2 regions of the Paenibacillus sp. FSL P4-0113 genome follow, and region 2 is predicted to be linked to the other one. Evidence: predicted binding sites of a transcription regulator. Region 2 holds the regulator's gene; the other holds the start of a gene.
What was found. Region 2 encodes NrdR, which represses ribonucleotide reductase genes. Its sites were predicted from a motif close to AACACNATATATNGTGTT; they were not measured.

Region 1: a site for NrdR is predicted at 3,103-3,120, ahead of nrdI (class Ib ribonucleoside-diphosphate reductase assembly flavoprotein NrdI). Genes of this name have one in related genera too.

What each region holds. Positions count from the first base shown of each region.
Region 1 is NZ_JBBPAZ010000002.1:30,887-39,081, reverse strand. Features, by position in the region: gene MKX46_RS24760 (ABC transporter substrate-binding protein) at 1-618, shown strand, start outside; gene MKX46_RS24755 (MFS transporter) at 690-1,913, opposite strand; gene MKX46_RS24750 (GNAT family N-acetyltransferase) at 1,916-2,476, opposite strand; gene MKX46_RS24745 (DUF2500 domain-containing protein) at 2,516-2,863, opposite strand; gene nrdI (class Ib ribonucleoside-diphosphate reductase assembly flavoprotein NrdI) at 3,286-3,645, shown strand; gene nrdE (class 1b ribonucleoside-diphosphate reductase subunit alpha) at 3,632-5,716, shown strand; gene nrdF (class 1b ribonucleoside-diphosphate reductase subunit beta) at 5,935-6,900, shown strand; gene MKX46_RS24725 (MFS transporter) at 6,970-8,195, opposite strand, start outside.
Region 2 is NZ_JBBPAZ010000001.1:5,445,101-5,453,295, reverse strand. Features, by position in the region: gene MKX46_RS23955 (alpha/beta hydrolase family protein) at 1-321, shown strand, start outside; tRNA gene MKX46_RS23950 (tRNA-Lys) at 643-715, opposite strand; tRNA gene MKX46_RS23945 (tRNA-Ala) at 728-803, opposite strand; gene nrdR (transcriptional regulator NrdR) at 933-1,400, opposite strand; gene MKX46_RS23935 (alpha/beta-type small acid-soluble spore protein) at 1,506-1,730, shown strand; gene MKX46_RS23930 (lytic transglycosylase domain-containing protein) at 1,847-2,410, opposite strand; gene coaE (dephospho-CoA kinase) at 2,407-3,003, opposite strand; gene MKX46_RS23920 (MntP/YtaF family protein) at 3,015-3,806, opposite strand; gene mutM (DNA-formamidopyrimidine glycosylase) at 3,918-4,748, opposite strand; gene polA (DNA polymerase I) at 4,820-7,474, opposite strand; gene phoU (phosphate signaling complex protein PhoU) at 7,652-8,195, opposite strand, start outside.

The DNA.
Region 1 (8,195 bases), on a different contig from region 2:
TGTGAAAATCCGGTGCGAGCTATCAAGTTTCTGGATTTTCTGGCCTCCGACGAAGGACAAATTTTACGTAATTGGGGAATTGAAGGCCAGCATTACAACGTAGAGAATGGCAAACGAGTCATTCCGGCGGATGTGCAACAACGTAAGAACACGGATAACGCTTCTTTTAGCAGAGAGTCAGGTATCGGTTTGTACTGGATATGGGGGCCACATTACGGCGATAGCGTAAAGGACCCTTCGGGCAATTATTACACAACCAATTATCCGGAGATGATTACCGAAAATTATAGTCAAGCCGAGAAAGAGTCCCTTCAGGCATACAAAGCCCATACGTGGAAAGACCTGTTCCCGAACGAAAAAGATTTTCCGGTAAAAGAGTGGGGGGCTGCCTACAACATGCCTGTTCCGACCAATACGAATTACAATGTTATTTATCAAAAGTCGCAGGACATTGTACGCAAACGCATTCCTGAGGCCGTACTCGCCAAGCCAGATCAGTTCGACGCTGTGTATGACCGCATGCTCCAAGAGCTGGATCAGGCGGGTGTGCCAAAGGCTGAAGAAATCTATACTGGCCTAATTCAAAATCGGCTGAAACTGTGGTACGGCGAAAAATAGGGTTTGCCTTTTTAATGAAATATTACAGGGCTGACAGACCATGCTGTTCAGCCCTTCTACATTAACTATTATTACATATTCTGTTTGGTTTCTTTTTCTTTCCAAGAATTACTTTTCCCTGATACACGATTGACGTAAAACAATAAGATGATAGGAATCAACGCAATCCCCCCACACATTACCCAAGATATTTGAATAGGTGTTTGATCGGAAGACAAATCCGTAAAATTACGACTGATGATCCCTGTCATGATTAAACCTATGCACATGCCTAATTGTGAAATCGCAGAATCCAGAGATAGTAGTGTAGAACGATACTCATTAGAGATTCTTTTGTTCAGAAAAATTTGTTTGGCAACCGGGTACATGCCGCGCCCCATTTCATAGATCAAAAAGGTAAGCAGTACAGGATAAAATGTGTTGAACGCACCGGCAAAAATGAGCCATACTCCAATCATGCCGCAAGCATACATGAGTATATGTACATCACTGTATCGTGCGCCTAGCTTTCGAACCAGGTAGCTTCCCAAAGTCATACATAGTGAATACCCTGCCTTGATAAACCCCATAATCCAAATCCCTTGTTCGGAAAGGCCCACCAGACGTGGCTGTTGAAATGTATTTCCAGCCGAGTTTGAAAAGCTGATAAATAAGTCAATCATAAACACAATCCAGATAGACTTATTTTCAAAACCGATACGGACACTTTCTCCGATAATCGTTTTAATGCGGGTAGTGGACGTCTTTCGATGAGCCACATTCTCCTCATCCATATAAAAGAAGCATAGAAAAATGCATACAATAATAGATAAAATGCTAACCGCCCATGGAAGTGAATAGTTAAAAGTTGCGAGAAAGGCCCCCAACAGACCACAAATAAATCCTGAAATGTACTGTATACTGTTAGAGATTGTAAAAAGAACTTCCATGGGCTTATCACTATTTTCCACAACCCATGATTCCAACGAACCTGATTGTAAACATATAGCCAGACCTCCAAAGACTTGCGCAAACACAAGCACCCCGATATGATCTGTCGAAACGAACAATACACTATAGGCTAGAAAACAACAAAGTCCCAAAATAACAGAGATTTTTCTTCCATACTTGTCTGCAATAGCCCCAGTAGGTATCTCAAACAGAAAAATACTTACAAAGAATACAACCAGTAAGAAGTTCGCACTCTGCAAAGAAAGTCCTTTAGCTAATAAAAAAAGGATGAGCGTAGTCCCCGTGATTTCACTCATAAAAAATTGAAGAAAGCTGACGGAGTAATATAGCTTATGAGGTTGCACTCTCAGGATTCCGTCGATTGCTGTGCAGCCTCATATTCACTTCGCAAAATCCCCATCTGAATAATGTCATAGTATCGCCCTTCCCTGAATAGCTTTTCCCGCAGCCGCCCTTCCTCCTTGAAGCCGCTGGCCAAATAGCAACGGTGTGCACGTTCATTGAACGCATAGACCTCCAGCTCCAGTCGATGTAGGTTCAGCGTATGAAATGCAAATTTTTGTAACAGCCGGATCGCTTCCCGTCCATAACCTTTGCCCAGATCACCGTCACGCCCGATCACAATTCCAAGGGTGGCATGCCGATTCACCCAGTTGATTTTAAATAAGTCCAGTTGTCCGATATAATCCAGGGTGTCTTTATGCGCAATGACAAAACCTTTGATCTCGGGGTTGCCGTCAATCATCATCTGTACAAAAGATTCACTATTCACCTGTGAATGCGGATAGATAAACACGTCGCTTAAACCACGTGTGATTTCCGGGTCATTGACCCATTTTCGGATATCTGGTATATCCTCTTGACGGTATTCTCTCAATACAACTCGTTTTCCAATGATATGCGGCATCGTAATCTTCCCTCCGATTATGTATTTGTTTAAGCACCTTTATGCTTCCATTACTCTCACAAACTCCAGAAAACGTGTACCTTTATAATGAAGCTCCCCACGATCCCCGATCACAATCATACCAAAGTCCCTATCCTTCACCTCCAGCTCCTTACGCTCACCCCCGTCAAACTCAAAGGTGATATAATAATAGGTCGAAGCTGAAAAATCGCCTGATCCCCCACGCACTCTCGTCCGTTTATCCACAACCTTACATGAACGTTGTACCCGTTCGGCTGCTTGATTGGACAGGCCCGCTCCGATCGTTTTGACAATTCCCATAATCATTACAAAAGCAATGAGTCCAAATACGATAAAAAAGATCGTATTAAACGATTGAACTTCCATAGAATCACTTCCCATTCACTTCATCCTTTCTACAGTAAAATGTAAATTTTCCATTCAATTGCCCATTGACAAATCGTACATCTTCACCCTCAAAAACTCCAATACTTTTTTAACATACTTACGAAAAAAAAGTTCTTTCGCTCTTTTCCGCACCCCGCTTGGACTTCTACCCGATCTGGGTCCTCTGATCCCCTCTAGACCGATTGACAAAACTATATATAGATATAAAATAGAGAATGTACTCTAAATATAGTGTAAAAAACGTATTTATGCCCGATATCTTGAAGATACAGGTATGAAAATACATGTAAATATAGAGTCAAAAATCTTAAATGGCGCAGCCAGCAAGGGATTCCATCTATAATAGATCCCAGGCAATGCCGTTTTCTTTTTTCGTTAAATGTTTAAGGAGGTTGCATACCATGCTGATTGCATATGATTCCAAGACCGGCAATGTAAAAAGATTTATAAACAAGCTCAAGCTTCCAGCGGTTCAGATCGAGGAGCAAATGACTATAGAAGAACCTTACGTACTTATTACATATACAACTGGGTTTGGGCAGATACCTGAGAGGGTATCTTCCTTTTTGAAAAAGAATGCTCAAAACCTTGTTGGTGTAGCTGCAAGCGGCAACCGTAACTGGGGTGAGAAATTTGCCAAAAGTGCGGATTTGATTGCCGATCATTATAATGTCCCCGTGATTAGTAAATTTGAATTATCTGGAACGTTCGGAGATGTAGAGCGTTTTAAACAGGAGGTGAGCCGAGTTGCGGCATATTGAATTGAACAACATGTTGATGAAACGCGATACAGACGGCTTTTTCCAATTGGAAAAAGACCAAGAGGCTGTAGCAGAGTTTATGAAGGAAGTTCAGGAACGGAGTTTGAAGTTTGCTGACACAGCCGCTCAAGTGCTGTATATGATTGAGAATGATTATTACGAAAATTTCTATAACAGCTACACGGCTGACGAAATTAATGATATTTTCCATATCACTCATAGCTATAATTTTAAATTTCCTTCCTATATGGCAGCATCCAAGTTTTATACCGACTATGCAATGAAGAGTAACGACCGTAAAGTCTATCTGGAACATTACCCTGACCGGGTTGCTGCTGTCGCGCTGCATTTAGGACGCGGTAACGCCGATACGGCACGCCTGTTGTCTCGCTCGATGATGGAGCAACGTCTCCAGCCAGCGACACCAACGTTCCTGAATGCAGGCAAAAGCCGCCGTGGGGAATTGGTATCCTGCTTCCTGCTCGAAATGGACGACTCCCTGAACTCGATCAACTATGTGCTGAACACCTGCATGCAGTTGTCCAAAATCGGGGGCGGTGTTGCCGTTAACCTGTCGAAGCTGCGGGCACGCGGCGAAGCGATTAAAGGCGTAGAAGGCGCAGCAAAAGGCATTATGCCTGTGCTGAAGCTGATGGAAGACGGCTTCTCCTACGCAGATCAAATGGGGCAACGCAAAGGCTCTGGGGCAGCCTATTACAACATTTTCGGATGGGACGTGCTGGAGTTCCTGGATAGCAAAAAAATCAATGCTGACGAAAGAGTACGTCTCAAGACACTTTCGATTGGATTACTGGTGCCAAATCGCTTTTACAAGCTGGCTCAAGATAACGAACCGCTGCATGTATTTGCTCCTTACAGTGTGTTCAAAGCCTATGGAACACATCTGGACGACATGGATTTGGATGAAATGTACGACACGCTGCTCGCCGACGATCGGGTGAAGAAAAAAATAGCGATGAGCGCACGTGACATGCTGACGAAAATTGCCATGATTCAGTTGGAGTCTGGTTATCCATATATCATGAACAAAAGTAACGCGAACCAGGCACATGCTCTTAAAAACGTGGGTCAAGTCAAGATGTCGAACTTATGCACGGAAATCTTCCAGTTGCAGGAAACTTCCGAAATTACAGATTACGGACAACAGGATACTATCCGCCGGGACGTGAGCTGTAATCTGGCTTCTCTGAACATTGTAAATGTGATGGAGCATGGCAAAATCCGCGAATCCGTTCACGAGGGTATGATTGCTCTTACTTCGGTCAGCGATATGACCCAAGTAGCTAATGCACCAGGTGTCGCGAAAGCGAACCGTGAAATGCATTCCGTCGGTTTGGGTGTCATGAATCTGCACGGCTACTTTGCCAAGAACAAAATTGCGTATGAAAGCAATGAAGCAAAAGACTTTGTCCGTACCTTCTTCATGACGATGAACTATCATTCCATCGAAAAGAGTATGGAAATCGCGAAAGCGGCTGGACAAAGCTTTTATGGATTTGAGGAATCGGATTATGCGACAGGCGTATATTTTGACCGATACCTGAACACAGATTATCGTCCAACAACTGCACGTGTGCAAGAGTTATTCAAGGGCATCTATGTTCCGACTACAGCGGACTGGGACAAATTAAAAGCAGATGTGATGAAAAATGGCCTGTACCACGCCTATCGTATGGCAATTGCGCCGACTGCCAGCATTTCGTACATTCAAAATGCAACATCCAGTGTTATGCCGATTGTTGAGCAGATTGAAACCCGTACCTATGCCAATTCGACGACCTACTATCCAATGCCTTATTTGCAAAAGGATAACGTGTTCTTCTATAAATCTGCTTATCAAATGGACCAATTCAAAGTGCTGGATCTGATTGCAGAAATCCAGCCGCATGTGGACCAAGGAATTTCGACCGTGCTTCATGTGAACAGTGACGTGACTACGCGTCAGTTAGCACGTTGCTATCTGTACGCCGCACACAAAGGACTTAAATCGTTATACTACACACGCACCAAAAAGCTGTCTGTGGAAGAGTGCCTCACCTGCTCCATCTAAGCATAAATGGTAACAAGCTGTAGTATAAAAATTAGATTTTAAATAGATATGGATGCTTTGCATTAGAAGCTGTATCCAGCGTGTGGTTCAGACCTTTACGGGGCTGGACAAGACCCTCGCGGATACAGCTTCCGTATGTCAAGCATACGATGATTCGCCTGCACTATTTCAATGTGTGTTTCTAGGGAATCTCGCAAGCTGAAGGGAGAATGCTAACAATGACAGGTATACAAGCCGTAAACTGGAATCGCTCGGACGATGATTTTACACTGATGTTCTGGAACCAGAACATCATGCAATTTTGGACGGATGATGAAATCCCGTTGTCTGACGATAAAATGTCCTGGGTAACCCTCAGTGATATCGAAAAAGAAGCCTACATGAAGGTGCTGGGCGGATTAACACTGCTGGATACCATTCAAGGCGGTGTAGGTATGCCGCAAATTATGGAGCATGTGGACGGACTGCAACGCAAAGCCGTACTAAGCTTTATGGCGATGATGGAACAAATCCATGCCAAGTCGTACAGTAGCATCTTTACAACGCTAGCTTCCACGGAAGAAATTGACGGTGTATTCCGCTGGGTGGAAGAAAATCCACATCTCCAAACCAAAGCAGAAACCATTCGTCAATATTATATGAATATCCACACACCGAAAGACCTCTATCTCGCGATGGCTGCGTCGGTGCTGTTAGAAAGCTATTTGTTTTATAGCGGCTTCTTCTATCCTCTTTATCTGGCGGGCCAGGGCAAGCTGACATGTAGTGGAGAAATTATCGATTTGATCTTACGGGACGAAAGTATTCACGGTGTGTACGTAGGTGTACTGGCACAGGAGATTTATGCAGAATTGGACGAGGAAGAACAACGTGATCTTTACCAGACGCTGGTAGGCTTGCTGCGCTACTTGCATAACAACGAGGAACAATACACCGAGCAAATTTACACCCCTATTGGACTCGTAGACGATGTGAAAGTCTTTTTGCGCTATAATGCCAACAAGGCCATGATGAACTTGGGCTTTGATCCACTGTTTGAAGAAGAAGAAGTTAATCCCATTGTATTCAACGGCATCAGCACCCATACTAAGCAGCATGATTTCTTTTCTAAAAAAGGAAACGGCTATGTGCGGGCGATGAATGTAGAGCCGCTGACAGATGATGATTTTAATTTTGGCGTATAAGTACAATTACGTAAAACTGTAAACAAATAGGGTTTCAGAACTTGTCCCTGAGTTCTGAAACCCTATTGCCTAAAGAAAGTAGGTAGCATGCGTTCGCTTATATAAAACTGGTATTGCCGCTGTTATAAGGATTATACCCATAAAAGCGGGTGCGGCATGACCAAGTGATACATAGATTTGACCCCCAATAATAGGCCCAATCATTCTTGCTAAAGCCTGAATAGATTGACTACCTCCTTGAATCCTTCCTTGTTCACTAGAATCGACAGACTTGGAGAGCATCCCGTTGAATGAAGGTCCAAAGATCGAATCACCAAAACCAAATATAAACATTCCAGCGATAAAAAGAGGATAGAATGAGAACAAAGTAGATAGCGCAATAAGACTGTAACCTATAATCTCCGAAACCATTCCAAGAATGGCTATCTGTTTATCATTAAGTTTTATCAAAAGCTTGGGCATGATGAAACCTTGTGAAATGATGTCTTGGAAACCCATAATTGAAAACATAAGTCCGATTAGTGCAGGCCTCCAACTGAAAGTATCCATTGTAAATTGTGAAAAAACGGCCTGTAAAGATCCGTTGGGTATCCAAAGTAAGAACGCAGAGACAAGTAACCTATTTAAGTTTTTCATGGAAAGCAGATTTGCAAGCTGTGTAAATGGATTCAGTCTTACAAAGGTAATCTCTTTCAGTCTATGTTTCTTGTCAAGGCTCTCAGGCATAAAAAAGAATCCATAAACAACGTTCAATAAAGTTATGATTGCTCCAAAATACATGGGTACAGAATAACCAAACTTGGCAAGTAATCCGCCTAGAGTTGGCCCAATGACAGTGCCTACACCTACAACCGCACTCACCCATCCAAAGTATTTGGTTCTCTCTTCTGGAGGAATGATGTCTGCAAAATAGGCGAAGATCGTGCTTATGCTCCCGCCTGTTAACCCTTCTATGATGCGCCCAGCAAATAGTACCCATAGAGCTCCTCCTATGCCAAAAACCAAGTACCCAATTGCGGAACCCAAAAGGCATACTAAGAGCAATGGACGACGGCCATATTTGTCGCTCAAAGCTCCAAGTACGGGAGCCGCAAAAAACACGCAGAATGCATAAACAGAGGTCAGCAGCGTAACAACTATAGCTTGTTCTCCCGGACTGCTTGTATAAGGCTGCACTAAGAATGGGACGACAGGTGTTATGATACTGAAGCCTATTCCGCAAAGAAATACAGAGATAAGGCCGAATATTAAAGCGTGTTTATCTACGGTTTGTTCTGTGTTCTGTTCATTGTGTG
Region 2 (8,195 bases):
AAAGAAAGATGGAGCTTTATACGCAAAAATTTTCTGTCTGATTCCACCGAAGAATTAAGTCACTTCCATTCTCCTGTACTCTTGGTTCTGGCTGGAAAAGATATTAATGTTGATGTAAAGGATACCGAGCGAGTCTATCACCAGAAAATCCCCGCAGAGCTACTGTCCGTGATTCATTTACCTGAAGCCGACCACTCCATGATGGATGAAAAAATCGCGCGTTCAAAATCTCTAACTTTTTTAACAGCCGTATTCGCCCCAAGAAAATTGGTGAATGACGAGTATCTCGAAATCCTTGCCAATTATGTCAGTGAGCGTTAAACAATGATGTTTTTTTCATACTTCTTTTGAATATGCTGATAAAAAATCCATCTTTTTTGAGTATACGATTTTCTTAATGCGGTCTACAGACAGTCCACATTGTTCTGAGAGTTCGTCAATGGGCAGCCCATGTCTGCAAATAACTAGTCCTTGCACTCGTGAACAATGGGTTGCAATTAAAAAAGACGTCTATTTCCTTTAGGATCTGTTTTCTGTGCAGTCAGTTACGCGCTCATTCCACCCATAACTGTTCCCGGTTAGACTGGGAATAGATCTATAAACAACAAAAAAACGGCATCTCTGCCGTTTTTTCTAAAAAGATGGACTCTCAGGGACTCGAACCCTGGACCAATTGATTAAGAGTCAACTGCTCTACCAACTGAGCTAAGAGTCCATAATAAAAGTTTGGTGGAGCCTAGGGGGATCGAACCCCTGACCTCATCGCTGCCAGCGATGCGCTCTCCCAGCTGAGCTAAGGCCCCATCATAAGCAAGTTTTATCAACGTTTCAAGCGACTTCTATATCATATAAAATATTTAACCCTGTGTCAATACTTTTATAAAAAAATATAATTTTCTCCCTTCATGGCCCAGAAAAGATACAGTCAGCGATCAGTCGCTGGCTGTATCTTTAGATAACAGTGTTTTCAGTTCCTTCATAAACATATTGATGTCTTTAAACTGACGATAGACGGACGCAAAACGTACGTAGGCGACTTCATCCACTGGGTAAAGCTGTTCCATGACCAGCTCACCAATCTGCTGGCTATCCACTTCTGTGGCTGCTGTGTTGCGGATAGCGTTCTCCACCTGGGATACGATCATATCCAGTTGCTCGACGGATACTGGACGCTTCTCGCAGGCTCGAATGAGACCGCGCAGCATTTTATCACGACTAAACTCTTCACGGCTGCCGTCTTTTTTGATGACCATGAGAGGGGTTTCCTCCACCATTTCAAAGGTGGTAAAACGCCTGGCACACTGCTCACATTCACGGCGGCGACGGATGGACTTGTTATCATTCGCAGGTCGCGAATCCAGCACTTTCGTGCCATTGTAGGCACAATACGGACATTTCATAATCTCACCACTTTCTTTTTCCAATAAATTCCCGAAGACTTTTAGTAATAATTTTGTCAAAACAGATCATAATATGTTTACCATATCGCGAGGAGGTGAACAACAATGGCACAAGGAAACAATGGCAACTCCAACAATCTGGTAGTCAGCAGATCCTCCGGCGCTCTGGAGCAAATGAAATTTGAAATCGCTCAAGAGTTGGGTATCAGCATTCCTCAAGATGGATACCAAGGTAATATGACTTCCTATGAGAACGGTTCGATCGGGGGCTACATCACAAAACGCCTCGTAACGATCGCTGAACAACAATTGGCAGGTCAATACCAATAATCGCGGTAATAATGCAAAAATAACAAGAAAAAGTGTCTGGATGGGCTGGTAAAAACAGCCTGTCCAACGCTTTTTTCATTTTAAAGCGAAAAGCTCATCATGTCATTAACTTGGATTTAAAAATCATTATAAATTTTCGTGTATTGCCTGTAGTAATAAATGACCCGCTGTACATAATGTCGTGTTTCACCAAAAGGGATTTGCTTGATGGACTCTTCTTTTCCATCCCACACTCCCTTATCCAGCCACTCTTGAACTTTACCCGGCCCTGCATTGTAAGCAGCTACGATTGCTACAGGATTATCCTGAAACTTTATGGATAGGTTATGCAAATACCAGGTTCCCAGCTCAATATTGGTGCCAGGCTCGTGCTTGACTCTGTCCAGCGGAACCTTTTGAATCTGGGCGCTGTCCATAATCCAATTTGCCGTATTCGGCATAATCTGCATCAGCCCTAGCGCCCCCTTATGTGACTGCTTACTGGTTTTAAAATTGGTTTCTACACGGATAATAGACGCCACCAAAAATGGGTCTACTTCATACGTCTGTGAATACTGCCGAATCTCATCCTTATATTGAATTGGATAGAACCAGGGCATCCAATTTGAATTAAGGAATAGAATCAGGACAAACCCGACAAACAAAATGAGCAGGACTCTTTTCTTTCGCAAAATATTCATGCAAGTCCCTTCCGCTGCCAAAATTGATCAATTTGTCGCTTCGTCTCAGTCTGTGTTCCGCTATTATCAATAACGATATCGGCCAAGCTTTTCTTTTGCTCAATATCCATTTGTGCGGACAGCCGAAGTCCAGCTTGCTCCTCCGTCAGACCGTCTCTGAGCACCAGACGCTGGAGCTGAATATCACGTGGTACGTACACAACCATAATTTCCTCGTACAAGCTCTCAAGCCCCGACTCGTACAGTAACGGAATATCTGCCAAAACAAGCTTGTTCGGCTGTTCCCGTTCGAATGCTTCCATGCGCATACGCATTTCCTCACGAATAGCAGGATGTGTAATATCGTTAAGTGCCTGCCGCTGGGCAGGGTCTCCGAATACAATCTCTCCCAGCTTTTTGCGATGCAGAGTTCCGTCACTGTTCACTATAGCTTGTCCAAAATGCTGTATGACCGCCGCCAACACCGGATGCCCCGGAAGCATCACTTCCCGGGCAATGGCATCTGCGTCGATCAGCAGCGCACCTTTGGCGACCAAAAGAGCCGACACGGTGCTTTTTCCGGTAGCAATACCTCCGGTTAATCCGATATTCATGCTCTTTCACCTCATAACAGCTTCAATATGCCCATCATAATCAGTAATAATGCCGGCAATACACCCAGCGCCTTCATAAATCGAAATGCTGATAGAAAGAAACCTGCCTTCATCCCTGCAATCAAAAATGTTCCACTGAATAACGTAATAGCCAGCGCAGTAGACAGTGGTTGAAAACCAAGCATAGCTGCCCCGAGTCCCGCTCCGAACGCATCGACCGATAATGCAATACCCAGCCAAACCGCTTCGGTAGCAGATATACTGCCGGAACGGTCCATATCCGCAGCAGACGGGCTTCGAAGAATCCGAATAACAAGCCCCCATTTGCGAAACTCCAGAGAAAATACTGTTCGTTCCTGCTGCTCCACAGAAGCTTCTGCCGACAGATCTTTTCTTGAGCTGGGGAAAGACTCGGTATCAGCATTCTCCATACCCTCCTTCTCCCCAAGAACAGATCTGCTCGCTGGATCAGTCTGTTTTGTAAGAAGCAGACCCCGAGAGGGCTCCACTGAATCCTCTGGCAAATCCTCTTTGCGGTGCAGAGCTTGAATCAAAGAGTAACAGCCAATACAGATCAGGATGACAGCACCGAAAACGGTCGTATATACAGGAGACAGGACACGAGATAGTAATGCGCCCAATTGCATGGATATGCCGATCACCAAACCTGAACATACGGAGATGATAGCAATCGACAACAGTGGAATTTTCATTTTGCGCAGACCATATGTAACACCGACTCCGAAACTGTCCAAACTTAGCGCAAATGCCAGTAACAGCAGGGCTCCCCAATGATTAGCCACTCCAATTCCCTCCCATTGCGAAGGCAGGGCCTTATAACAACCGAAACCCTCCGCAGTATTGGTACTTGGAACAATATATGAGAGGGATGGGCTTGGGGTGACTGTGCTTGTTTAGCGCAGAGGCTGGCAGACCGGACAATGATGTGTGCCCCGTCCGGCTACGACAGATTTTTCGATCAATGTACCACAGTTGATGCAAGGCTTCGCGTTACGTCCATAGATTTGCAATTGATGCTGGAAGTCGCCCGCTTCGCCCTGTCCATTCACGAATGATTTAATGGACGAGCCTCCAACCTGAATGGACGCACCTAGCGTGGAGACAATAGCTTCATGCAAGACATGAAATTGGCTATCCGTTAGGCTTTTGGCTGGCTGTGCTGGATGAATCCCCGCCTTAAACAACGATTCATCTACATAGATATTCCCGATGCCCACCACATATGACTGGTTTAACAGCGCTGCCTTGATCGAAGTCGAACGAGTTCCAACAGCGGCACGCAGCATTTCTGGTGTAAAGGCCTCGTCCATCGGTTCCAGACCAAGTTTGTTCAGCGGCTTTTCCAGCAAATCCTGTCCTGCTGGAAATAAGTGCATCGTGCCAAACTGGCGCACATCCTGATAACGCAGCTCCGTACCATCTTTAAAATGAAAGATGACATGGGTATGCTTTTCCACAGGATCATGTTGTGAATATAATCCATATCGCCCTTCCATTCGAAGATGGGAGACCAGCACCAGCCCGTCCAGCAAAATCCGCAGAAACTTTCCGCGTCTCTCCACCCCTGTAATCCGGTGATCAGCCAATTCCATGGCAAAAGCGTGGATATCATCGGGCCGTTGAATGATCCGCGGCAGATTCACAGTGACATGATCTATATGTTTATCAACGATAAGCTCGTTTAGCGTTCGTTTAATGGTTTCTACTTCCGGTAATTCCGGCATGATGTCTTCACCTCACCCTATATTATAACGGAAGCAGCGTCAAATTGGGACTATCTACTCATTGAAATATCTTATTTGGCCTCATACCAATTGCTGCCATAGCTTACTTCGGCTTTGAGCGGCACAGCCAGCTTTAATGCAGCTTCCATGGTAGCCGGGACAAGCTCTTTCATCGTTTCCATTTCCTCAGGCGGAACCTCGAATACAAGCTCATCATGTACTTGGAGCAGCATTCTGCTACGAAGATTACGTTCACGTAGCGCTTTATCCATCTGTACCATCGCCAACTTGATAATATCAGCTGCGGTGCCTTGAATCGGCGTATTCATCGCTGTACGCTCGGCGAATGAACGCAGGTTGAAATTGCTGGCGTTAATCTCCGGCAAATAGCGTCTGCGTTCCAACAGCGTTTTTACGTAGCCGTCCCGCTTCGCATCCTTCACAATATCATCCATGTAACGGCGAACGCCTTGGAACACATCAAAATACTGGTCGATAAAGCGAGCCGCTTCCTTCCGCGTAATATTCAAATTTTGTGACAGACCATAATCACTGATCCCGTAGACAATCCCAAAGTTGACTGCCTTCGCAGAACGCCGCATATTGGAGTCCACATCTTCCGCTGCTACACCGAACACATCGGATGCGGTCTTGGTGTGAATGTCCATATCGTGGACAAAGGCTTCCTTCAAACGTTCATCATCCGAAATATCAGCCAGCACCCGCAGCTCAATCTGTGAGTAGTCTGCCGCCAAAATAGACCAGCCCGGTTCGGACGGAACAAATACTTTGCGGATTTTGCGACCTTCTTCAAGACGAATCGGAATGTTTTGCAAATTCGGAAATTGACTACTCAAGCGTCCAGTTGCTGCAACCGTCTGCCGGAAATACGTATGCACCTTACCCGTTTTCTCCGAAATTTCTTTAAGCAATCCTTCAACATACGTCGATTGGAGTTTGGCAATGGTACGGTACTGCAAAATGTTTTGTACAATATCATGATAGGGGGCCAGCTTTTCCAGTACCTCCGCATCGGTCGAGTACCCCGTTTTCGTCTTTTTAATGACAGGTAAACCCAGTTTATCAAACAAAATCTCACCCAACTGCTTAGGCGAATTCAGATTGAACTCTACTCCGGCAATGCTGTAGATCTCGTTCACCAACGTTGCGATCTGGGCTTCAAATTCTTTACCCAAAGCACGCAGTTCTTCTACGTTCACCAAAATGCCCTGCTTCTCCATATCCGCCAAAATGCGGGACAACGGCATCTCCAGCTCATGAAACAGCTTATGCATTTCCGTTTTCTCCAACTCAGCCTGCTGCACAGGCACCAAAGCTTCAATCACCGCTGCCTTACGCGCCACATGATCAGACAGTACATCCACGTCAGGAACTTTATATTTAGCTCCTTTGCCGAACACTTCTTCGTCAGGACGGATCGAAGACAAGCCATATTTGGCTGCCAATCCGCTCAATGTCTGGTTTGCATCAGTTGGGTCCAGCAAGTATCCTGCCAGTTGCACATCAAACTCGGCACCTGCAAACTCAATTCCATGCCAGTGTAAAGCCAAATCCGTACGATGCAGATCATGACCGCGTTTTTTGCGTTCAGGGTCAGCAAGCCATTCGCGAATAGGTGTAGCTGTATCGCTTTGCAGTACACCCAGTGTCATAAAAAACTGCTGTCCCGTTGCGGCAAATATCAGACCTACGATGTCAGCATGATGCGGATTATCGCCATGCGTCTCAACATGCAGCACATCCACATGATCCAACACTTCTACCAATTCGCTAATCCGCTGCTCATCCAGCACTGTTACGTCAGCCGCGGCTTCCTCTACGTCTACCCCAGTACTGCCAACCTCACCTGAAAAAGATAAACGTTCCAGCAAGGACTTGAACTCCAGCTTCGCCAGAGCTGGCCCGGCTGTTTCTGCTTGCAGCCCGCCGAAGGCCACATCTTCCAGCTGCTTGTCCAACGTTACGTCCCGATAAATGGTCGCCAAATCTTTGCTCATTCGCGCATCGTCAGCATGTGTCTCAACGCGTTCTTTCATTTTGCCCTTCAGCTCATTCGTGTGCGCCAGCACTTCTTCGACTGAACCGTATTGATGCAGCAGCTTGAGCGCTGTTTTTTCACCCACGCCGGGAATACCAGGAATATTGTCCGACGTATCGCCCATCAGGCCCTTAAGATCAATAATTTGCAGCGGCTTCAGCCCATATCGTTCCTGAATTTGCTCAGGTCCATACGTCTCCACCTCAGTAACCCCTTTGCGAGTCAAGCCGACTGTGACATGGTCTGAAGCCAATTGAAGCATATCCTTGTCCCCGGTCACGACCAGCACATTGAAGCCGGCTTCGTCCGCTGTCTTGGACAGGGTCCCTATAATATCGTCCGCCTCATAGCCATCCAATTCAAACTGGGCAATGCCGAAAGCGGTCAATAGCTCTTTCAGCAACGGAAATTGCTGGGACAGCTCTGGCGGGGTTTTCTCCCGTCCACCTTTGTAATCCTCGTATCCCTTATGGCGAAACGTTATTTTACCGGCATCGAAGGCAACCAGCATATGTGTTGGTTTGTGCTCCTCTAAGAGCCGCAATAACATCGTCGTAAATCCGTATACCGCGTTCGTCTGTTGCCCGCTCGAATTCGTTAACGGTGGCATAGCAAAAAACGCCCGGTAAATGATACTGTTACCATCTATAAGCATGAGTTTATCCATTTAGCACCTCGCAAGTTCATCAATGCATTCGTAACGTTCTTACGTTTTACGCATTCCTCTTCCTATCTTAACATACAAGACTCCTTTTTCAGAAAAAAACGGCTGCTTCCTAACCAAATTTGCCTTTTGCTCAAAGACAAGTCTGGGTCAGAAACAACCGCTATATACCTGAAAGCTCTACTGGTTCAAATCTGGTCTCTCCCCTGTCACGAGATATACAGTGCTTTCACCGATATTCGTAGCATGGTCACCAATTCGTTCAATGTATCGTCCTACAAGCAACTGCAGCATAGCTTGTGAAGCCTCTGCCGGCTTTTCTACCATAAAGGCGTACAGATCGCTGATCATGTGGCTATACATGGAATCCACACGATCATCCTCTTTGGCCATTTTGTAGGCCAGATCTGTGTTTTCATCCAAATAGGATTTGATCGCATCATCTATCATTTCTTTAACAATGGAAGCCATGTGCGGAATATCCACCAGCGGCTTAATGATCTGCTGCCCTTCCAGACGAAGGGTCACCTTGGCAATATCAAGTGCCAAATCGCCCATTCGTTCCAGATCACTGGAAATTTTAAATGCAACAATGATTCGGCGCAAATCCTTCGCTACCGGCTGCTGGGTAATAATGAGCTTGGAACCCATATCGAGAATATTCTCTTCCAGCGTATTGAGGGATGCATCATTTTTGACCACCTGCTGAGCCAATTCTGTATTT